3 regions of the Ideonella sp. FW305-24 genome follow, and region 2 is predicted to be linked to each of the others. Evidence: predicted binding sites of a transcription regulator. Region 2 holds the regulator's gene; each other region holds the start of a gene.
The links. The regulator HrcA, encoded in region 2, represses chaperone genes, less so after heat shock. The targets are predictions, from matches to a motif close to TTAGCACTCNNNNNNNNNGAGTGCTAA.
Positions count from the first base shown of each region.

Region 1: groES (co-chaperone GroES) is a predicted target of HrcA. The motif match lies at 4,061-4,087, and genes of this name have one in related genera.
Region 3: rpoH (RNA polymerase sigma factor RpoH) is a predicted target of HrcA. The motif match lies at 2,355-2,381, and genes of this name have one in related genera.

Region 1 covers NZ_JBYTAI010000005.1:157,187-164,357, reverse strand. The annotation lists gene AC3WR5_RS15400 (patatin-like phospholipase family protein) at 1-1,840, opposite strand, end outside; gene groL (chaperonin GroEL) at 1,965-3,608, opposite strand; gene groES (co-chaperone GroES) at 3,660-3,950, opposite strand; gene AC3WR5_RS15385 (DNA gyrase inhibitor YacG) at 4,177-4,389, opposite strand; gene zapD (cell division protein ZapD) at 4,455-5,210, opposite strand; gene coaE (dephospho-CoA kinase) at 5,248-5,883, opposite strand; gene AC3WR5_RS15370 (prepilin peptidase) at 5,954-6,877, opposite strand; gene AC3WR5_RS15365 (type II secretion system F family protein) at 6,881-7,171, opposite strand, start outside.
Region 2 covers NZ_JBYTAI010000002.1:76,728-83,898, forward strand. The annotation lists gene AC3WR5_RS06055 (2-hydroxyacid dehydrogenase) at 1-48, shown strand, start outside; gene AC3WR5_RS06060 (hypothetical protein) at 346-501, shown strand; gene AC3WR5_RS06065 (hypothetical protein) at 629-1,150, shown strand; gene AC3WR5_RS06070 (PDDEXK nuclease domain-containing protein) at 1,286-2,386, opposite strand; tRNA gene AC3WR5_RS06075 (tRNA-Ile) at 2,537-2,613, opposite strand; gene AC3WR5_RS06080 (secretin GspD/PilQ domain-containing protein) at 2,661-4,724, opposite strand; gene hrcA (heat-inducible transcriptional repressor HrcA) at 4,864-5,892, opposite strand; gene AC3WR5_RS06090 (NAD kinase) at 5,987-6,862, shown strand; gene recN (DNA repair protein RecN) at 6,865-7,171, shown strand, end outside.
Region 3 covers NZ_JBYTAI010000005.1:36,644-43,814, forward strand. The annotation lists gene AC3WR5_RS14775 (hypothetical protein) at 1-844, opposite strand, end outside; gene AC3WR5_RS14780 (hypothetical protein) at 993-2,111, opposite strand; gene rpoH (RNA polymerase sigma factor RpoH) at 2,424-3,341, shown strand; gene AC3WR5_RS14790 (SCO family protein) at 3,408-4,019, opposite strand; gene cyoE (heme o synthase) at 4,051-4,980, opposite strand; gene AC3WR5_RS14800 (COX15/CtaA family protein) at 4,977-6,122, opposite strand; gene AC3WR5_RS14805 (SCO family protein) at 6,122-6,793, opposite strand; gene AC3WR5_RS14810 (SURF1 family protein) at 6,780-7,171, opposite strand, start outside.

The sequences.
Region 1 (7,171 bases), on a different contig from region 2:
AGTCCAGCTGGTCCATCACCACCCGCAGCCGCAGGCCGGCTTCCTGCCAGGCCTCGGGTGTGTAGAGCGTGTCAGCCAGGTCGTTGCGCAGCAGCAGCTGGTTGCGGCCGACGCGGTAGTCCAGCCCGAGGCGCAACTCGCCCAGGCTGCCCCAGGGCTGGCCCAGGTCCAGCCCGGCACGCGCCACCGAACGCTGCACTTCGCCGATCTTCTCGCCGCCGTTGTCTTCGAACAGCGAGAGGTTGCGGCGCTCGGCGCTGGCCGAGGCGGCCACGAACCAGTCGTTCGACAGGCCCAGCGTCCATTTCAGTGGGTGGTACAGCTCGGTGGACACCTGTGGCACCTCGCCGATCTGCAGCCGGTTGCGCCATTCGGTGCCGTTGTCGGTGAGCCAGTGGCGGTTGTGGCTGACCTTGACGTTGAAGGCACTGCGGCCATCGAAGTCGGTCGACAGGTCCAGGCCGATGTTCAGGTAGTTCGGGCCCCAGGGCTTGTCTTCGAGGTCGAAGACCAGGCCGTCGCCGCGCTCGTTGCTGTGCACCAGCCGGTAGTCGGCGCGCACATAGTCGCCGCTGGCGGCCAGGTACTGGGTGTCGGCCTCGGCCTTTTGCGGGTCGAAGGCCTCGCCCTGGTGCGACTGAAGCTGGGGCTCAAGGCGCTGCGGGTTGGTGGCGGTGGTGCCTTCGAAGGCGACGAACTGCAGGGTGCTGGGCGGCTGCGCAGCGGGGCTGCGGTGCGCGCGCCAGTCGGCATACTGGTCGGCCGGCAGCGCGAGGGCCCGCAGCGATTCGGCCAGCGCTTCGGTGGCGCCGTCGCCCAGTGTGATCAGCGCCTTTGCGCTGTCGAAGTCGCCCGAGCTCAGCTTGCCCAGGTCCGGCGCGATCAGCAGGTCCTGCTTGCCCAGCGTGGCCAGGCTGCGGTGCACGTTCTGCTCGGTCAGGATGTTGATCATCTGCGCTGTGAGGCCGATGGCCGAGTTCAGCGTTTCGCGGCCGGCCAGCGGCGTGCCGATGTTGACGGCGATCACAACGTCCACGCCCATCGCCCGCACCACGTCGACCGGCAGGTTGTTGACCAGGCCGCCATCGCCCAGCACGCGGCCTTCCACTTCGCTGGGCGGGAACAGGCCGGGCACGCTCATGCTGGCGCGCAGCGCCATCGCCAGGTCACCCTGGTCCAGGATGACCAGCGCGCCGGTTTCCATGTCGGTGGCGACTGCGCGGAACGGGATGGGCAGCTGGTCGAAGTCCTGCACCGCGCGCACCGGCAAGGTGTAGCGGCGCAGCAGGGTTTCCAGGCCGCGGCTGGAGACGGCGCCCTGCGGCGCGCGGAATTCACCGTCGCGGTAGCCCAGCTCGATGGCAGTCGAGAGGTCGAAGTCCTCTTCCTTGCGCCGCTGGGAGAGCTGCTGGCGGCCCACGCGCTGGGCGAACAGCCGGCTCCAGTTGACCTTCTTGAACTCGGCTTCGATGGTCTCGGCCGGCATGCCGCTGGCATACAGCCCGCCGACCACGGCGCCCATCGAGGTCCCGGCAATGGCGTCGATGGGCACCTGCGCGCGCTCCAGCGCCTTCAGCACACCAACGTGCGCCAGTCCGCGCGCGCCGCCGCCCGAAAGCACCAGGCCGATGCGCAGCCGCGGCGGGGCGGCGGGGGCTTGGGCCGCCGGCACGCCCTGGGCCAGCGTTCGGGCTTCGGCCGGTGTGCCCGGCGAGCCGCTTGCAGTGCTGGCGCTGCGCGTTGGCTCGGGCTGCACTGCCTGCGCTGCGGCGAGGGCTGCAGACGAGGCGCCAATCACTCCGACCAAGGGCAACAGCAGGGACAACAGCGCACGCGTCATGCGGCGGATTGTGGCGTGGTGCGCCGTGTGTCCGGGCGGCACCGGGTGCGGCGACACAACAAAAAAGGCCACCCGAAGGTGGCCTTGCATGCTTGCGAGAGCGGGGACGCTCAGGCAGGACAGCTTACATGTCCATGCCCATGCCGCCCATGCCACCCATGCCGCCGCCGGGCATCGAAGGCGCGTCGTCCTTCGGGGCTTCGGCAACCATGCATTCGGTGGTCAGCATCAGCGAAGCGACCGAAGCGGCGTTTTGCAGCGCGGTCCGGGTCACCTTGGTCGGGTCCAGGATGCCCATCTCGATCATGTCGCCATAGGTGTCGTTCGCGGCATTGAAGCCGTGATTGCCACTGCCAGCCAACACGGCGTTGATCACCACGCTGGGTTCGCCACCGGCGTTCGACACGATTTCGCGCAGCGGGGCTTCGATCGCCTTCAGGATCAGCTTGATGCCGGCGTCCTGGTCAGCGTTGTCACCCTTGATGGTGCCTGCCGTCTGGCGGGCGCGCAGCAGGGCCACGCCGCCACCGGCGACGATGCCTTCTTCAACGGCGGCACGGGTCGCGTGCAGCGCGTCTTCGACGCGGGCCTTCTTTTCCTTCATCTCGACTTCGGTGGCAGCACCGACCTTGATGACGGCAACACCGCCGGCCAGCTTGGCCACGCGTTCTTGCAGCTTTTCACGGTCGTAGTCGCTCGAAGCTTCTTCGATCTGCACGCGCACTTGCTTGACGCGGGCTTCGATGTCGGCAGCGGCACCAGCGCCATCGATGATGATGGTGTTTTCCTTGCCCACTTCGACGCGCTTGGCCTGGCCCAGGTCGGCCAGCGTGACCTTCTCGAGTGACAGGCCGACTTCTTCGGCGATGACCTTGCCACCGGTCAGGATGGCGATGTCTTCCAGCATGGCCTTGCGACGGTCGCCAAAGCCCGGGGCCTTGACGGCGACGACCTTCAGGATGCCGCGGATGGTGTTGACCACCAGGGTCGCCAGCGCTTCGCCATCGACTTCTTCAGCGATGATCAGCAGCGGACGGCCAGCCTTGGCCACTTGTTCCAGGGTCGGCAGCAGATCGCGGATGTTCGAGATCTTCTTGTCGAACAGCAGGACAAACGGGTTGTCCAGCAGTGCGGCTTGCTTTTCCGGGTTGTTGATGAAGTAGGGCGACAGGTAGCCGCGGTCGAACTGCATGCCTTCGACGACGTCGAGTTCGCTGTCCAGCGACTTGCCGTCTTCGACGGTGATGACGCCTTCCTTGCCGACCTTGTCCATCGCTTCAGCGATGATGCGGCCGACTTCGGAATCGCTGTTGGCCGAGATGGTGCCGACTTGCGCGATTTCCTTGGAGGTCGTGGTGGCCTTGGAGGCTGCCTTCAGCTGGGCGACCAGGGCGGTGACCGCCTTGTCGATGCCGCGCTTCAGGTCCATCGGGTTCATGCCGGCGGCCACGTACTTCATGCCTTCGCGCACGATGGCTTGCGCCAGCACGGTGGCGGTGGTGGTGCCGTCACCGGCGTTGTCGGAGGTCTTGGAAGCAACTTCCTTGACCATCTGCGCGCCCATGTTCTGCAGCTTGTCCTTCAGCTCGATTTCCTTGGCCACCGAGACACCGTCCTTGGTGACGGTGGGGGCGCCGAAGGAGCGCTCCAGGACCACGTTGCGGCCCTTGGGGCCCAGCGTGACCTTGACCGCATTGGCCAGGATGTTCACGCCTTCAACCATGCGGGTGCGGGCATCAGAGCCAAAGATCACGTCTTTTGCTGCCATTTGTATTCTCCGAATTCAGTTCAGTAAGAGGTGTGTGCAGAGGGAGAAGGATTACTTCTCGACGACCGCAAACAGGTCTTCTTCGCGCATGACCATCAGCTCTTCGCCGTCGACCTTGACCGACTGGCCAGAGTACTTGCCGAACAGCACGCGGTCACCGACCTTGACGTTCAGGACGATGAAGTCGCCCTTGTCGTTGCGCTTGCCCGGGCCAACGGCCAGGACTTCGCCTTGATCAGGCTTCTCGGCGGCGTTGTCAGGGATGACGATGCCGGAGGCGGTCTTGGTTTCTTGTTCCAGGCGCTTGACGATCACGCGATCGTGCAACGGACGAAGTTTCATGGCATCTCCTAAATGCAGTGGCTTTGAGCGAGGAAGGCAACACCGGCAAAGGGCGCTGCATCACATCAGGTGCTCAGGAACGCCGGCCAGGAAGGCCGACGCCAGAACTGTTAGCACTCGACTTGGTTGAGTGCTAATCCCATTATAGGCACCGTCTGCCGGGTTTCAAGAGCAGGCGAGTGCCCGGGTGTGACGAAAACCGGCCTGAGGGCGGTCCGTAGCCGGCTCAGGGCTCCGGCTCTTCGCTGCTGGGCTTGGTCGGCACCCGGTAGCCTTCATTGGCCCAGGCGCCGAAATCATGGCCCTGGCAGCGGGCGCTGCAGAAGGGCCGGAAGGCGTTCGCAGGCGAATACAGCGTGCGCTCGCCGCAGGCCGGGCAGTTGACCTCGATGGCCTTGGCGGCAACGGAGGATGGGGGGCTGGATTTGGGCTGGTTCACGGCAGGCGCTGGCGGTGCTTGCAAGTGCAAGGGCGAGGCGGAAACGAATGACGAAGCGATGGGACTCAGGCGCAGAGCGAGAGTTCAAACGCGGTGTCCTGCGCGGCGGGGCGCAGGCGGCCCTCGGCGTCGGCCCGCATCAGCCGCACCGAGACCATCAGGCGGTGGCCGCTGATCTCTGGCACCAGGTCCACCCCGTCGTCCAGCCGCACTCGCAGCAACTGGTAGGTGCGGCCCTGGGGCAGGGTTTGCTGGTACTGGCCGCCCTGGGCCACGACCTTGTGCGGCATGCCGGCGTCCCGCAGCAGGCCCAGCAGCACGTGCAGCGCTTCGCCCAGCGGCCACAGGTGGCTGAGCCACTGGGCGAGGTCGGCGCGGCGCCGATCGGGGCTGTGCTGCTGCCAGGCGAAGTAGGCCGGCAGGTCGAACTCGCAGGTGCCACCAGGAATGCTGATGCGGCTGCGGATGCTCATCAGCCACTCGTTGGTGGTCAGCGCTTGCCCAGCCTTGCCCGCGAACTGGTTCAGGCCGTTGAAGGCATGGTCGATGCGAGCCACGACTTCGTCCAGCGCGGCTTCCGACACATGCGGGTTGCCGCGATAACTTTGCAACTGCGCCTTGTGGCGCTCCAGTTCCTTGAGCAGGTCGGATTTCAGGTCGGCCCGCGAGGCCACGTCCATGATCTCGAACAGCGTGACCAGGGAGAAATGATGGTCGACCGCTTCGTCACGCGGCACCAGGGTGTTCAGTCGGCCGAACAGGTGTTCGAGCCGCAGCATCGTGCGGATGCTTTCGTTGAACGGGTATTCGTAGAGGACCAAAAGGCGCTTTCCGGGCGGTTGGCTGGCGGCGATTGTTTCACACCCCGGGCGCAGCGGCCGGACCGAAAAAACCTTGCTGCCAGAGCGCGTCCAGCTCGGCCTGCAACTGCGCGAGGCTCAGCCCGTCGTTGAGGATCACGGCATCGGCGATGGCGCGGCGCTCTGCCCGCGTGGCCTGCAGCGCGATCACGCGCTGCACCTCCTGCGCAGGCCAGCCGGAGCGGGCCATGACGCGTCGGACCTGTGTCGCCTCGCTGCAGTCGATGACCAGCACCTTGTCCACCCGGCCACGCCAATGGGCCGACTCGGCCAGCAGCGGCACGTCGAACACCAGTGGCTGGCCAGGTTCTGCCTGTGCGGCCTGGCGTGCCGTCTCGGCCTGGATCAATGGGTGCAGGATGTGCTCAAGCGTCTGCTTGGCTTGCAGCGCTTCCGGGGCCTGGCCAAAGGCCAGCTGGCGCATGCGGGCCCGGTCCAATGCGCCATGTTCATCGACCATGTCGGCACCAAATGCCGCGGCGATGGCGGGCAGCGCAGCGCCTTGTGGTGCGGTCAACGCGCGCGAGATCGCATCGGTGTCGATGACTTTGGCGCCTCGGCCTGCCAGCAGTGCCGCGACCGTGCTCTTGCCGCTGCCGATGCCGCCGGTCAAGCCCACGCGCACAGCGCTCACTGGCGCACCCTGCGGCCCGCGGCCGGTCCCGCCGGGCGGGAATGAGACCCTTCGGGCGGCCGTGCGGGGCTCACTGCCCTATCCAGCCCAATACCGTTTCGGTGCCCGCCAGCATCAGCACCAGTCCGCCACCGGCGAGGAACGGGCCGAATGGCACGTAGCGCCCTTCGCGCAAGGTGTCGCTGAGCTTCATGCCGATGCCGACCACCGCGCCGATCACCGAAGCCATCAGCACGATGGGCAGGATGGCTTTCCAGCCCAGCCAGGCCCCCAGCGCGGCCAGCAGCTTGAAGTCGCCGTGGCCCATGCCTTCCTTGCCTGTCGTCAGCTTGAACAGCCAGTACACCGACCACAGCGACAGGTAGCCCACGACGGCACCCCAGAGCGAGGTGCTGAGTGGCAGCGTCCATTCCAGCGCTGCGGCGCACAGACCGGCCCACAGCAACGGCAGCGTCAGCGCGTCCGGCAGCAAGGTGGTGTCCCAGTCGATGGCAGTCAGCGCGACCAGCGTGGCGGCCACGCCGCACCAGGCCAGCGCCACCGGTTGCGGGCCCACGCGCCAGGCAATGCCGGCGAACAGCAGGCCGGTGGCCAGTTCCAGCAGCGGATAGCGCACCGAAATGCGGGTCCCGCAGGCGGAGCAGCGGCCTCGCAGCCGCAACCAGCTCACCAGCGGAATGTTCTCATGCCAGCGGATCTTGTGCTGGCAGGCAGGGCAGCGTGAGGCGGGCTTGGAAAGCGTCAACCGGCCGAGCTTGTCCAGTTCCTGCTCAAGTTCGCCTGAGGTAGCGGCAAGTGGCTTGGGCGCTCCCCGTCCAAAAGTCCGCTGGAATGACTCGCCGTCGCTCAGCTGCTGGGCCACGTCCCGCCACCATTGCCGCTCCATCATGCGCGGCAGGCGATGCGCGACCACGTTCAGGAAGCTGCCGATGCAAAGCCCGAGCGCACCCAACACCCAGGGCGACAGCCAGATCGCCCATTCTCCGGTCGTCATGTGTCAGACCACCTGACCGAGCTTGAAGATGGGCAGGTACATCGACACGACGATGCCGCCGATGATGGTCCCAAGAAAGACGATGATGATGGGTTCCATCAAGGTTGAGAGGCCCTTCACCATCTCGTCGACTTCTTCTTCGTAGAACTCCGCGGCGCGTGCAAGCATGTCATCTAGCGCGCCCGATTCTTCGCCGATGCCAGCCATCTGCAACACCATGTTCGGGAACACGCCGGTTGCGGTCATGGCCGAAGTCAGTGCGGTGCCGGAGGCGACGTCACGTTGAATCGCTTC
Region 2 (7,171 bases):
AATGGGCAGCCCATGGACGGGCTGGTGGATCGCATTCGGGGCTATTGATTCCGCATTGCGCGCGCTCTTGATAGCCTGAGAACGAGCCGGCTGCGGAGACATGCGTGATTTGCGCGCTGCGGTCCAGTCGGGGCAACGTACCGCTTTGCACCATGCAAGCGGCGCGCAATCGGACGACGGCGTGGGGAGAGTCGTCGCGTGTCTCTTGCATTGGCGCAATGTCCAGGCGGCGGCCAGCGCAGCCCGCACTGCGCCTTTCCATGTCGCATTCGAGCGCTCGACCACGTTCAGCAATGGAGGCCGTCTCGCGCCTCGTCCATTGTCAACGCCATCGAAAGGACACCCATGCTCGCAATGATTTCCATGGTCACCGGCCTCTGTGCCGGTGGGCTTGCCCTCTATCAAGCCAGCAAGCAGCCGGACAAGGCGCGGCAGTTGCGCATGCTCAGCCTGGCGCCCTTCGGCATGGCCGCACTGATGGCGGTGCTGTTCGTCTTCTGAGCCTACGGCGCGCAGCCAGGTCTCCTACCCGCAGTCGCTTTGCAGTCCCACGTGGGCGCAGAGGCGTCGCGAGGAACATGGGTTCCGTGGTGCCCATCACTGGCACCCGGCCAACAAGGAGACTGACATGACGACTTCGAATCCGCTTGCCGAGGCGAATCGCGACCCGATCACCGGCGCACCCGGTGCCCACCCCATCGGAACCGGCGTAGGCGCTGCAGTCGGCGGCATGGCCGCGGGCGCTGCGATGGGCACGGTGGCCGGTCCTGTCGGCACCGCCATCGGTGCAGCAGCCGGCGCCATCATCGGCGGCCTGGCTGGCAAGGGCGTGGCCGAACAGGTAGACCCCACCCGCGAAGACGCCTACTGGCGCGAGAACTACCGCGACCGGCCCTATCTGGACTCGGCTCTCGCCTATGACGAGTACGCCCCCGCCTACAGCCTGGGCCACCAGTACTACAGCCAATACCCGGACGCCAGCTTCGACGACATCGAGCCCCAACTCGGCCGCGACTGGGACGAACGCTACCGCGGCAATTCCTCGCTGAGCTGGGACAAGGCCAAGCACGCCACCCGCGACGCGTGGGAACGCGTCAGCAACGGCGTGGAACGCGCCATCCCGGGCGATTCGGACCGCGACGGTCGCTGACCAGACTCCAAGCGCGTTTCGCCAGCGCCACACACCCGCAGCGCTGGCGCGCCATTGCCCGCAGCATCGATTTCCGGAAGATGGGATCTCGTATGAATGTTCAGCGGCTCAGGACCTTCAGATCAGGGAGGATGTTCATTCGTCGGCCTTGGCTTGCATCCGCGCCTGGGCGGCCTGCAGCGCACTTTGAATCTTCTGCTCGAACACTTCACGCGGCGGCAGCACCGTCAGGTACTCGGCCACGTGGATGCCTGCCTTGTCCATCTCCAGCAGCTCGATCTGCTCGCGCTTCTTGCCTGTGCACAAGATGATGCCCAGCGGCGGCCCGTCGCCCGGCTCTTGGTCGTACCGGGCCAGCCAGCGCAGGTACAGCTCCATCTGCCCCTTGTACTCGGCCTTGAAGTCACCCAGCTTCAGCTCCACCGCCACCAACCGGCGCAGCTTGCGGTTGTAGAACAGCAGGTCGAGGTAGAAGTCGTCGTGGTCGAGCTGGATGCGCCGCTGCCGCGCCACGAAGCTGAAGCCTGCGCCCAGCTCCAGCAAAAAGGTTTCCAGCTCGCGCAAGATGGCGTCTTCGAGGTCCTTCTCCAGGTAACGGTCCTGCAGGCCCAGGAAGTCCAGCACGTACGGGTCTTTCAGCACCAACGCGGGCGCCAACTCGCGCTGCTGGGCCAAGCCGACCCTGTCCAGCTCGTGGCGGATCAGTTGCTCAGGCTGGGCCGACAGCGCCGTGCGTTCAAACAGCATCGACGCGACGCGCTCATGCAGCGTGCGAACGCTCCAGCCTTCCAACTGGCACATCTGGGCGTAGAACTCACGGGCCAGCGGATCTTTCAGCGGCAGCAACTCGCGAAAATGTGACCAGCTCAACTGTCGCCACAGCGTGGCGACTTTCGCCTCATCCGGAAAGGTCTGCGCGAACTGCACCATTCGTCGCAGGTTCTTCTCCTCAAAACCGCGGCCATAGTCCTGCACCAATTGTCGCGACAGCGTGGCGACAATTTCCTCTCCGTAGGCAGCCCGCGCGCCACCCAGCACCTCGCGGCCGATGCGTTGGCCGATCCGCCAGTACATCAGGGTCAGGCCAACGTTGACCGCGGCAACAGCCGTGCGACGAGCCTCGTCAATGAACTGCCGAAGCTCAGCCAGCAGCACGGCTGCATCCGATATTGCCGCCGTTGGGACAAAGGTAGTCACACGAGGCTTTGGAGGCTCGGCTGCTTTGCGTGTGCTCATCTCATCCCTTTGCACGGCCGCCCTTGCGGCTTCCTCGCCACATCTCGCGGCGCGCCTCCGATGCGGATGCGCACCGGCCGCATGAATGCTTTCAAGCAATGGCAACCGAACTGCCATGGCCGCACGCCACAGTCCAAGCGCTGGTGTGAGTGGTAGGCCGTGTTGGACTTGAACCAACGACCAAAGGATTATGAGTCCTCTGCTCTGACCAACTGAGCTAACGGCCCCCTACCGAAGGGGCGCATTGTAGAAGCTGCGGTGGGCGGTTGGCGGGTCACTCGATGCGCCAGTGGCTTGCCTCTGGGACCAGCGGCATTTCGGGGCCGGGGAGGACTTGCCTGACGTCTTCGGGCAGGGCTTGCTGGTGGGCGCGAATGAGGTCGTAGCGGTCCAGCGAGAGCTTGGTGCTGCTGTCTTCATCGGGCATGACGACCGGGCGCAGGAAGACCATGAGGTTGGTCTTCTTGCGGGTGCGGCTGAGGGTACGGAAGAAGGCGCCGAGGTAGGGGATGTCGCCGAGGACTGGCCATTGGTCGGCGTCGCTGGTGTACGTGTCTTCGATCAGACCGCCAAGCACGATGATCTTTCCGTCGTTGACCATGACCGTCGATTCGATGGAGCGCTTGTTGGTGGCCGGGCCGGCGTTGGTGGTGCCAGGCGTGGTGGTGCTGGAGACGGACGAGGATTCCTGCAGGATGGTCAGGCGGATGGCGCCGTTCGGGCCGATCTGCGGGCGGATGCGCAGCGTGAGGCCCACGTCCTTGCGCTCAATGGTCTGGAACGGGCTGGAGCTGGTGGTGGACGTGTACGAGCCGGTGACGAAAGGCACGTTCTGGCCGACGACGATCTTGGCTTCTTCGTTGTCCAGCGTGATCAGGTTGGCGGTGGACAGGATGTTGGTGCCGGAGGTGGACTGGATGGCCTGTGCGACGGTGGCCAGCGTGATGTCCGTCGTGGTGGCGGCGATGTTGAAGATCTGCTTCCACTGGATGCCCACGTCCATGGCCTTGCTGGCGTCCACCTCGACGACCAGCGATTCGACATAGAGCTGGGCGCGGCGCGTGTCCAGCTGCTCGACGACGGCGCGCAGCTGGCGGAACAGCGGCTCGGGTGCGGTGACGATCAGCGAGTTGGTGGCCGGATCGGCCTGGATGTTGCCGCCGGTGGCCGGTGCGGCGGTGCTGCTGAGCGGCGTGGTGGCGGCCGTGCTGGTGCTGCCGCCGCTGCTTGAGCTGGTGCTCGATGGCGTGCTGGCGTTCAGGCTGGACGAGCCACTGCTGCTGGGGCCGCTGCTGCGCGACTGGGACGAGGCGCCGCCACTGCTGGTGGCGCCCTGCCCGGTCGCGTCGCTGCTGAAGGCGGCGCGCAGCACGGTGGCCAGGCGCGTGGCTTCGGCGTGCTGCAGGTAGATGACGTGCACGTTGCTGCCGGCCAGGCCTGCGGCACCGGGCTGGTCCAGCCGGGCGACGAGCGCGCGGATGGCGGCCAGGCGGGCGGGGTTGGCGGCACGGACCAGCAAGGCGTTGATGCGGCTGTCGGCGACGATGGATGCGGAACCGGCGCTGCCCCCGCCCGCGCTGGCGTTGCTGCGCTGGGCTTGCGGGCCGGGGGTTGGACTGGCGGATGATGAACCGCCAGCCTCTTCGCTCAGTCGCTGCACCAGCACGGCCATGTCCACCGCCAGCGCGTGCTGCAGCGGGATGACTTCGACGTCGGTGGCGCTGGGCTGGTCCAGTGCGGTGATGATCTGGCCCAGGCGCTGCAGGTTGCTGGCGTAGTCGGTGATGACCAGCGCGTTGTTGCCGGCGCTGACGTTGATGGTGTTGTTCGCGGTGATCAGCGGGCGCAGCACCGGCAGCAGGTTGGCGGCGCTTTCGTAGGTGGGGCGGAAGATCTGCGTCTGCACCGTGTCGCCGGCGCGCGACGCACCTTCCACGGAGACGGTGCCGCTCTGCAGCTTGGCATCGGCCTCGGGAAGGATCTTCAGCATGCCGTTGGACTCGATGATGGCCAGGCTCAGGCCACGCAGGCCGGCCACGAAGATGGACAAGGCCTGGGCCTGGCTGACAGGCTGCTCGGTGTAGAGCGTGAGCCTGCCCTTGACGCGCGGGTCCACCAGGATGGGCCGGTTCAGCAGGTCGGCCATCACGCGGGCGGCGGCCTCCACTTCGATGTCTGGGAAGTTCAGCGTGGCACCGCCCGCATGTGCGGCCACTTTGGACGAGGCGCGGTTGGTGGACGCGGCATGCGAGGCGGCGGCGCCAGCGAGGAGGCAAGCGGCCAGCAGGCACGACCAGGCGCGCAGGCACGCGGGCCGCGTCATTCCAGAAAGGTTCACAGCAAGGACTTCAGCAGAGCAGGACGGGACAGCGCCGAACAGCGCAGGCCGCGATGCTGGAAGCCTTGTGTCAAGCGCGCTTGTGGCGCCGGTAAGTGCGCAGCAACATGGCTGCGCCGTCTTGCTCAGTGCTGGCTGTTCAGCGCTGGCTCAGGGCGTTGCCGACCAGCTTGGACGTGATGTCGACGATCTGGATCATGCGGTCGTAGGCCATGCGGGTGGGGCCGATCACGCCCAGCGTGCCGACGACGTGGCCGTCGACCTCGTACGGCGCGGAGACCACCGACAGCTCTTCGTACGGCACCACCCGGCTCTCGCCGCCGATGTAGATGCGCACGCCTTCGGCGCGGCTGGAGGTGTCCAGCAAGCGCATCAGCTGGGTCTTCTGCTCGAACAAGTCGAACAGCTTGCGCAGCGAGCCCATGTCGTGGCCGAAGTCCTGCACACCCAGCAGGTTGCGCTCGCCGCTGACGATGACCTGGTCCTCGTTTTCGGCCAGCGCCTCGGAGCCTGCCTTCACTGCCGCATGCATCAGCACGCCAATCTCGCCGCGCAACACCTCGACCTCGCCTTGCAACCGCTCGCGCACTTCCTCCAGACTGAGGTTTGCGTAGTGGGCGTTGAGGAAGTTGGTGGCCTCTATCAGTTCGCCCTGGCTGTAGTCGTGCGCGGTGAACAGCACGCGGTTCTGCACGTCACCGTCCGGTGCGACCAGGATCACCAGCACGCGCTTGTCGCCCAGGCGCATGAACTCGACGTGGCGGAACACGCTGGCCTTGCGCGGCGCGGTGACCACGCCGACGAAGCTCGACAGGTTGGACAGCAGCTGCGCGGCCTGGGCGATCACGCGCTGCGGCTGGTCCGGCTGCAGCTGGCCGCGGGCGGCGGCAAATTCGGAGGCGCTACCGGCCAGGTCCAGCGGGCGGGCAGTCAGCATGGTGTCGACAAACAGCCGGTAGCCGCGGGCGGTGGGAATGCGGCCGGCAGAGGTGTGCGGGCTGATGATCAGGCCGGCGTCTTCCAGGTCGGACATGACGTTGCGGATGGTCGCGGGCGACAGCTCCAGACCTGAGGCTTTGGAGAGCGTGCGCGAGCCCACGGGCTGCCCGTCGGCAATGTAGCGTTCAACCAGGGTTTTCAGCAGTGATCGGGCGCGATCGTCGAGCATGTTTTTCATTGTACGGACATGCACTTGTGCAGGGCGCCAACGAGGGCAGCCCAGGGGGTCTCACAGAAGGGCGTGTGGTGTAATTCTTCGCACCATGCCAACCCGTTTTCGCCACGCCGCGCTGATAGGCAAGTATCAGGCCCAGGGCATCCGACCGATGCTCGAAGCCATTGCCGACTTCCTGGGGCGCCAGGGCTTGGAAGTCTCGATCGACCACGAGACCGCGCACAACACCGACTGGACCGAACACACCGCCTTGAGCCCGGCCGAGATCGGCGCGCAGTGCGACATTGCGGTGGTGGTGGGCGGCGACGGCACCATGCTGGGCATTGCCCGCGAACTGGCAGCGCACAACCTGCCGCTGGTCGGCATCAACCAGGGGCGGCTGGGCTTCATCACCGACGTGCGCCTGAGCGACTGGGCCGAGGCACTGGGCCCCATCATCCAGGGCGACTACGAAGAAGAGCGGCGCGCGATGATCGAAGGCGCCGTGTGGCGCGACGGCGCGACCATCTTCGAAGGCCTGGCGCTGAACGACGTGGTGGTGAGCCGAGGTGCCACCTCCAGCATGGTCGAGCTGCGGGTGGACGTGGGCAGCGACTTCGTCGCCAACATGCGGGCCGATGGCCTGATCCTGGCATCGCCCACCGGTTCCACCGCCTATTCGCTGTCGGCCGGCGGGCCCATCCTGCATCCGTCCATTGGCGGCTGGGTGCTGGTGCCGATTGCCTCGCACACCTTGTCGAACCGACCCATCGTGCTGCCGGACTCTCAGGAAGTGACCATCACCATCGTGGCCGGGCGGGACGCCAGCGCCAGCTTCGACATGCAAAGCCTGGCCAGCCTGCTGCACGGTGACCAGGTGCGCATGCGCCGCTCGTCGCAGATGGTGCGCTTCTTGCACCCGCGTGGCTGGAGCTACTACGCCACGCTGCGCCGCAAGCTGCGCTGGTACGAAGGCACGGTCTGATCATGCTCAAGCACCTGACCCTGAAGGATTTCGTGATCGTCAGCGAGCTGGACCTCGCGTTCGATGGTGGTTTTTCCGTGCTGACCGGCGAGACCGGCGCCGGCAAGTCCATCCTGATCGACGCGCTGCAGCTCGCGCTGGGCGCCCGGGCCGAGAGCCAGATGGTGCGCGAAGGCGCTTCGCGCGCCGAAATCACCGCCGGCTTCGACTCACCCGCCTCGCTCACCGCCTGGCTGGACGAAGCCGGCTTCGAGCAGGACGACGACCTGCTGCTGCGCCGCGTGGTGGACGCCCAGGGCAAGAGCCGCG
Region 3 (7,171 bases), on a different contig from region 2:
CGGTGGTCAGCGGACTGGGGATGGCAGCGCTGTCGCCGGGCAGCACGAAGGTGTTGATGCGCCCTTCACGTTCCAGCTGCAGCGCCGGCAGCGGCTGGCCGCTGGCTTCGGCGAGGATGAAATCGGCCGCGTCGTCGGTGCCGGGCCTACCTGCCAGGCTGCGCATGCGCGGCTCTTCACCATCGGGCGCGACCTCGTCCTGCACATGCAGGCTCAGCAGCGGCACCGCAGTGCCGGGTGTGACCCGCTGCAGGCCGATGCGGCGATGCACTTCGATGAAATCGAGGTGCCGGCCGTCCGGGCTCGGCACGATGAACAAGGCGGTGCTGACGGTCTCGGCGTAGTGGCCGAACAGAAAGGACACGGCCTTGAACGAGGCCTGGCGGGCCATGTGCTCACGGCGGGCGCGCACGTCTTCCTCGTTGGCGCCGAGTTGGGCATCCAGTCCCTGGCGACCACCGGGCAGCCGGTCCAGCAGCGACTGGAAGGCGTCGATGGCTGCGGCCAGCGGGCTGACCAGCGCCTCGTCGGCATGGCCCTGGGCACCGTCGATCAGCATGCGCAGCCCGGTGGGCGATGGCAGGCGGTGCAGGAATTCGGCGTCGGACTCGGCGCGCGTGGCCTGCACCAGCCGGCTGGCCAGGCTCTTGTCCAGTCCAGCGCTGCGCATCAGCCGGATCGGCCGCGGCGGCATGCCGGCGAGCTCGGCGATCAAGGGCGTCAACGCGGCTCGCAGCGCAGTCGCAACGGCCGTCACCGGCGACGTGCCACGGGCCGGCAGGTCGGCAGGCTCAGCGGCCGTGGCATCCGACGAGGACAGCGGGGAAAGCGCGAGGGAAGACATCGAAACAGCGGCCAGCGGTGCGGGACTAGGTGGTCCCGAGTATCGGTGAAGTGACCCCGGCGACGGCGCCAGCAAAGACGGGCCTGCCGCTGCGGCAGGCCCGAAAAACACCCGCATCGGTCACGAGGACCGCGAGCGGATGCTGGACTCAAGGCGCGATGGCCGCGTCCGGCAGCGTGATCAACATGCTGCGCTGGGTGTACGGCGAGCGCTTCATGACTTCGACGATGACCAGCTTGTCGCCCTTGGGCGTGATGGCGATCACGTTGGTCAGGTTGTAGCCCCTGGACGAGTAGCCATGGGTCTTCAGGAAGTCGGCCGCCAGGACCAGGCCGGTGGCCTTGGTCCAGAGGAAGCCGCTGGTGGCCGGCGTGAAGGTGGTGCGGGCCAGGCCGCCGACCAGCTTGCCATCGTCGGACAGCGCATTGGCATAGGCCATGCCGCCCCAATCGCTGTTGGGCAGGATGCCCAGGATCTTGGTCTCCCACTTCTTGCCGTTCCACTTCCAGCGGGCGGCCGCCGGGATGCCGGTTTCCGGGTCCGGCGCCTGGCCGACCAGGATGTCACCGTCACCGTTCACTGCCTCGGCTTCGCCGTAGTTCAGGTCCAGCCAGGTGCGCTCGCCGTTCACCCACACGGCCGGCAGGCGGCTGCCGGTGTTGGGGTCTTCTTCCCAGCCGGCCAGCACGCTGCCGTCCTTGTTGGCATCGTCGATGCGAGCCGAGCCGCCAGCCGTCGGCATGCCGACCATGCCGACCTTGGCCTTCCAGACGCTGCCATGTGCGCTGCCACCGCTCTGGTTCGGGCGCCAGTACAGGCCGGTGATGACTTTGCCGTCGCGCGACATGCCCCAGACCGAACCGTCGTCGGTGTCCATCACGCCGCCATCGGCCGGCAGCGGCTTCAGCACGGTCCAGCCTTTTTCCGCGGTCCACACCGCTTGGGTGCCGTAGGTGTTGGCGTCGTTCATCACCGTGGCCGCCACCTTCTTGCCATCACCGGAAATGGCAGGAAGGCCAGGCGGCGGAATGCCGATCTCGGTGGCCATGTTGCGGCCCAGCAGGGTCAGGCCGGTGCTGGCGTTCCAGTGGAAGGTCTCGTAGGTGCCGTACATCTGGCCGGTGGCGGACTGGCCATCGGTGGACAGGTCGGTCACCAGGCATTCGCAGATCTGCACCGCGGTGGCGGTTTGGGCCTGCGCCAGCGAAGGCAGCAACGCGGCGATGGCCGCAGCGATCACGCCGGCAGCCGGCAAGGACTTGCTCATCAACATCTCCAACCCCTCTATGTTCAGACTCAATCCATCCACACGCAGGCCGGCGCGCTGCTGGCCCACAAGCTCATTGCCGGCGTGCAATCCATCACCACACCCGGCACCGTGAACTGACTTTAGCCATCTGTCATATTTTCTTCAAGAGTTCTCCCAGAGATTTTTACGACCTTTTCACCCTTCTTTCTAGGGGAGCAAAAACCCTGGAACTCGAACCCACGCGACCCCACATGACCCGCCTTAGCACTCAACCGGAGGGAGTGCTAATATCCGCGGAACCAATTTCCTGGCACACGAGTCCACCACCACATGACCATGACCTCCACCAACGCCCTGGCCTTGCGTGATCCGTGGGCCCTGGTGCCGCCGATCGGCAACCTGGATGCCTACATCACCGCGGTCAACCGCATTCCGCTGCTCACGCCGGAAGAAGAAGGTGAGTTCGCGCGCCAGTTGCGCGACAAGGACGACGTACAGGCCGCCGGCCGATTGGTGCTGTCGCACCTGCGCCTGGTCGTGTCGGTCTCGCGCCAGTACCTGGGTTACGGCCTGCCGCAAGGCGACCTGATCCAGGAAGGCAACGTCGGCCTGATGAAGGCGGTGCGCCGCTTTGACCCGGAACAAGGCGTGCGCTTGGTCAGCTACGCGCTGCACTGGATCAAGGCCGAGATCCACGAGTACATCCTGAAGAACTGGCGCATGGTCAAGGTCGCGACGACCAAGGCCCAGCGCAAGCTGTTCTTCAACCTGCGTTCGATGAAGCAGACGCTGAAGAGCAAGTCTGGCGACCAGAGTTTCCGCGCGACGCTGACGCCTGACGAAGTGGCGACCATGGCCCGCGACTTGAACGTCAAGCCGGAAGAGGTCGTCGAGATGGAAACCCGGCTGTCGGGTGGCGACGTGGCTTTCGAGCCGCAGGGCGACGAAGGCGAGGAAACCTTCGCCCCCATCGCCTACCTGGCCGACGACACGCAGGAGCCGACCCGGGTGCTGGAAGCACGTGGCCGCGACTGGCTGGGCAGCGACGGCATTGCCCATGCGCTGGACCAGCTCGACCCCCGCAGCCGCCGCATCGTCGAGGAACGCTGGCTGAAGGTCAACGACGACAGCTCCGGCGGCATGACGCTGCATGAGCTGGCGGCCGACTACGGCGTCAGCGCAGAGCGCATCCGCCAGATCGAAGTGGCGGCGATGAAGAAGATGCGCAAGGCGCTGGAAGCGGCCTGAACGCTTCCGCCCTGCGATGCAAAACAGCTCCCTCGGGAGCCGTTTTCGTTGTAGGGCCAGCCGGCCTCAGCCTTCGGCCAGCAACTGCTTCAGGTCCTGCGCCAGCACGTCCGGCCCGCCGCCATAGCGGGTGAACACCCGCACCCTGCCCTGGCGGTCGAACAGGTAGGAGCCGGCGGTGTGGTCCAGCGTGTAGCTGCTTTCGGTCTTGCCAGGCACCTTCGCGAAAAACACCTTGAAGCCCTTGGCTGCCGCCAGCGTCTGCTCCGGCGTGCCGCGCAGCGCGATGAAGTCCGGCCCGAAGTTGGCCATGTAGGCCTTCAGCACCGGGCCGGTGTCGCGCTCCGGGTCCAGCGTGACGAAGATCGGCAGCACGTCCTTGCCCTGCTCGCCAAGCTGCTGCTTGACTGCCGCCAGCTCGCCCATCGTCGTCGGGCAGACGTCCGGGCATTGCGTGTAGCCGAAGAACACCACCAGCACCTTGCCCTTGTACTGGGCCAGCGTGCGCGGCTGGCCGTCCACGTCCTGCAGGCTGAGGCCGCTGGCGTACTCGGCGCCGGTGATGTCCACGCCTTTGAAGCCGGCGGTGGGGCCTGGGCGGTCGCAGGCGGCCAGCGCCAGCGCGGCGGTCGCCGCCAGCCAGTGGCGGCGGGACCAGGCAGTTGCTTGAGGGTTCATCGAACGGACATCGGGTTGCGACGCAGCCGGCTCAGCGCAAGCCGGCCAGCAGCGGACTCAGGTAGTGGTCCACCAGCAGCGCGGCGAACAGCAGCGCCAGGTAAAGGATGGAGAAGAAGAAGGTGCGGCGGGCCAGCGCGTCGGAGTAATTGCGCCACAGCCGGAAACCGTAGGCAATGAACCAGAAGCCCAGCACCAGCGCGCTGGCCAGGTAGATCCAGCCGCTCATGCCGTAGACAAACGGCATCAGCGTGCCGGCCAGCAGCACGATGGTGTAGAGGAACACATGCAGCCGCGTCAGCTCGGCGCCGTGGGTCACCGGCAGCATCGGCAGGCCGGAGCGTCGGTAGTCGTCGGCGCGGTACAGCGCCAGCGCCCAGAAGTGCGGCGGAGTCCACAGGAAGATGATCAGGCACAGCAGCCAGGCTTCCGGCCCGGCGTCGCCCCGCACCGCTGCCCAGCCCAGCACCGGCGGCATCGCGCCCGATGCGCCGCCGATGACGATGTTCTGCGGCGTGCGCGGCTTCAGCACCACGGTGTAGATGACGGCGTAGCCGACGAAGGTGGCCAGCGTCAGCCAGGTCGTCAGCGGGTTGACCCAGATCCACAACATGAGGCAGCCGGCCAGGCACAGCACGCCCGAGAACAGCAAGGTGTCGCGCGGCGCCAGCTCGCCCTTGGCGGTCGGCCGCCAGGCGGTGCGCTTCATGCGCTGGTCGATCTTGGCCTCGATCAGGCAGTTGAACGCCGCCGCCGCACCCGCCACCAGCCAGATGCCCAGCGTGCCAGCCACCAGCACCCGCCAGGGCGGGATGCCAGGGCTGGCCAGCAGCATGCCGATGACGGCGCAGAAGACGATCAGCTGCACCACGCGCGGCTTGGTCAGCGCCCGGTACTGGGCCCATTTGGACATCGGGGCGGGAGACGAAACAGCGGGCGCGGCGGCCATGGGCGGACTCATGTGGACAAGGCAGGGCCGCGCGACGCGGCAGCGGCCGGAGAAGATGACACCTGCTGCACTCGCGCCAACCTGGCGCGGGCGAGCAAGCCCACCATTGTCGCCAACAGTGCAGCCGCGCCGGCACTGTGGGCCAATGCCCCCAACAGCGGCCACTGCAAGACCACGTTGCCAATGCCGCTGGCCAGCTGCAGCGCCAGCAAGGCCAGCAAGGCTTGCGCGTAGCCGCGGGCTTCGCCACCCCGGCGCCACAAGGCCACGATGAGCGCCAGCATGGCCACGCCCAGCAGCGCCGCCACCAGCCGGTGCACCCAATGGATGGCCACCAGCGCGTCCAGCGCCAGGTAACCGCCATGGCCGGACCGGCCCAGTTCGCGCAGCAGCGTGAAGCCCTGGTGGAAATCGGCCTGCGGCCACCACTGGCCGTTGCACTGCGGAAAGCCCTGGCATGCCACGACGGCGTAGTTGGTGCTCACCCAGCCGCCCAGCGCGATCTGCAGCACCAGCAGCGCCAGGACGCCGCCCGCCCCGCGCCGCAAGGCAGGCGACAGCAACAATGCACGGTCGCGGTAGGCCTGGTGCTGCAGCATCAGCAAGGCCAGCAACACCATTGCGCCCAGCAGGTGGCCAGTGACGATGGCCGGGTAGAGCTTCAGCGTCACGGTGTACTTGCCGAACATGCCTTGCACGATGACCCAGACCAGCGTGAGCACCGGCCAGGCCAGCGAATGCGGCAGGCGTTTTCGGGCCATGAAGCTGAGCACCGCCAGCACCAGACACAAGGCGCCGACGACCATCGCCAGGTAACGGTGGACCATCTCGATCCAGGCCTTGTGCCAGGTCACCGGGCCGGTGGGCATCGCGGCCTGCGCGGCCTGGATCTCTTCCTGTGCATGCAAGGGGCTGGCTTCACCGTAACAGCCAGGCCAGTCCGGGCAACCGAGGCCCGAATCGGTCAGCCGGGTGAAGGCGCCGAAGGCAATCAGGTCGAAGGTCAGGAACAGCGTCAAGGCCGTCAGCGCAGCCAGCCGGGCCGGCGTATCCGCTCCGCGGCGGCGCAGCCAGACCCAGCCCAGCGGCAGCAGCGCCAGCGTGGCCGCGCCCAGCAGCAGCGGCACGAAAACCGCCCAGCGCGGGTCCAGCATCAGCGCGGCTCCCGGCCCGGCCGGTCCCAGAAAGCCGAGGCGCGCAGCAGGCGCTCCAGGTCCTTCTTGAACTTCTCCGGCGCCAGCGGCACAGGCGTGCGCATCATCCACTCACCCATCGGATCGATCAGGTAGAGGTGGTCTTCCAGCGCCTGGCCTGGCGCCGGCTGCAGCCAGGCTGTCAAGGCCTCGCGTGGCACGCGCAGCACCGTCGCCGGCACGCCGGCCTGCATGGCCTGTGCGATGGGCGGGCGCAGCGGTGCGTTGTCCACCACCAGCCAGACGCGGTCGATGCGGTCCTTCTCGCGGCCCATCATCTCGCGCAGCTGGCGCTGGTCGTACAGCAGCGCTTCGCAGCGGCTGTCGCAATCACCTCCGGCCACGACGATCATCAGCCACTGGTTCTTCAGGCTGCCGGCGGGTACGGGCTGCCCGCCCAGGCTGCGCAGCGGCAGGTCGGCCGGCAGGCCGCGCGTGGGCTGGATCAGCTCGGCATAGTTGCTGCGCGTCTGCGGCCGCACCACGAAATACAGGAAGTAGGACGCCGCCACCGGTGCCAGGCAGGCCAGCAGCACCAGCAGCATGGTCGCGCGGCCCCGCTTGCGCTGTGCGTCTGGCAGCGTCACGGCTGGCGTGTGCACCGTCATGGCCAGCGGATCATGCGCGGGCACGGCGGGGTCGAATGAGTTGGAACCAGACATAAAGACCCGCGATCATGGCGCAGAAAACAAACCATTGGGCTGCGTAACCGTAATGCTTGGCGACGTCGACCGCCGGCTGTGGCCAGTCGCGCAGCAAGCCATCGTCCTGAGGCACACCGCCCAAGGCCATCGGCGCCAGGGCCTGCACCGACAGCGGCCGCAGCGACAGGCCTTGCTGCGCGGCGAAAGCCTCACGGTCCAGGTTCTGGCGGATCGGCCCGGGCGCATCTTCGCCCAGTTGCGTCAGCCGCGACGGCCACGGTGCCACGCGGCCGGTGACCTGCACTTCACCTTCGGGTGTCGGAACCTGTGGCAGGCGCGTGCGGTCCAGTTGGTCGCGCGGCGCCC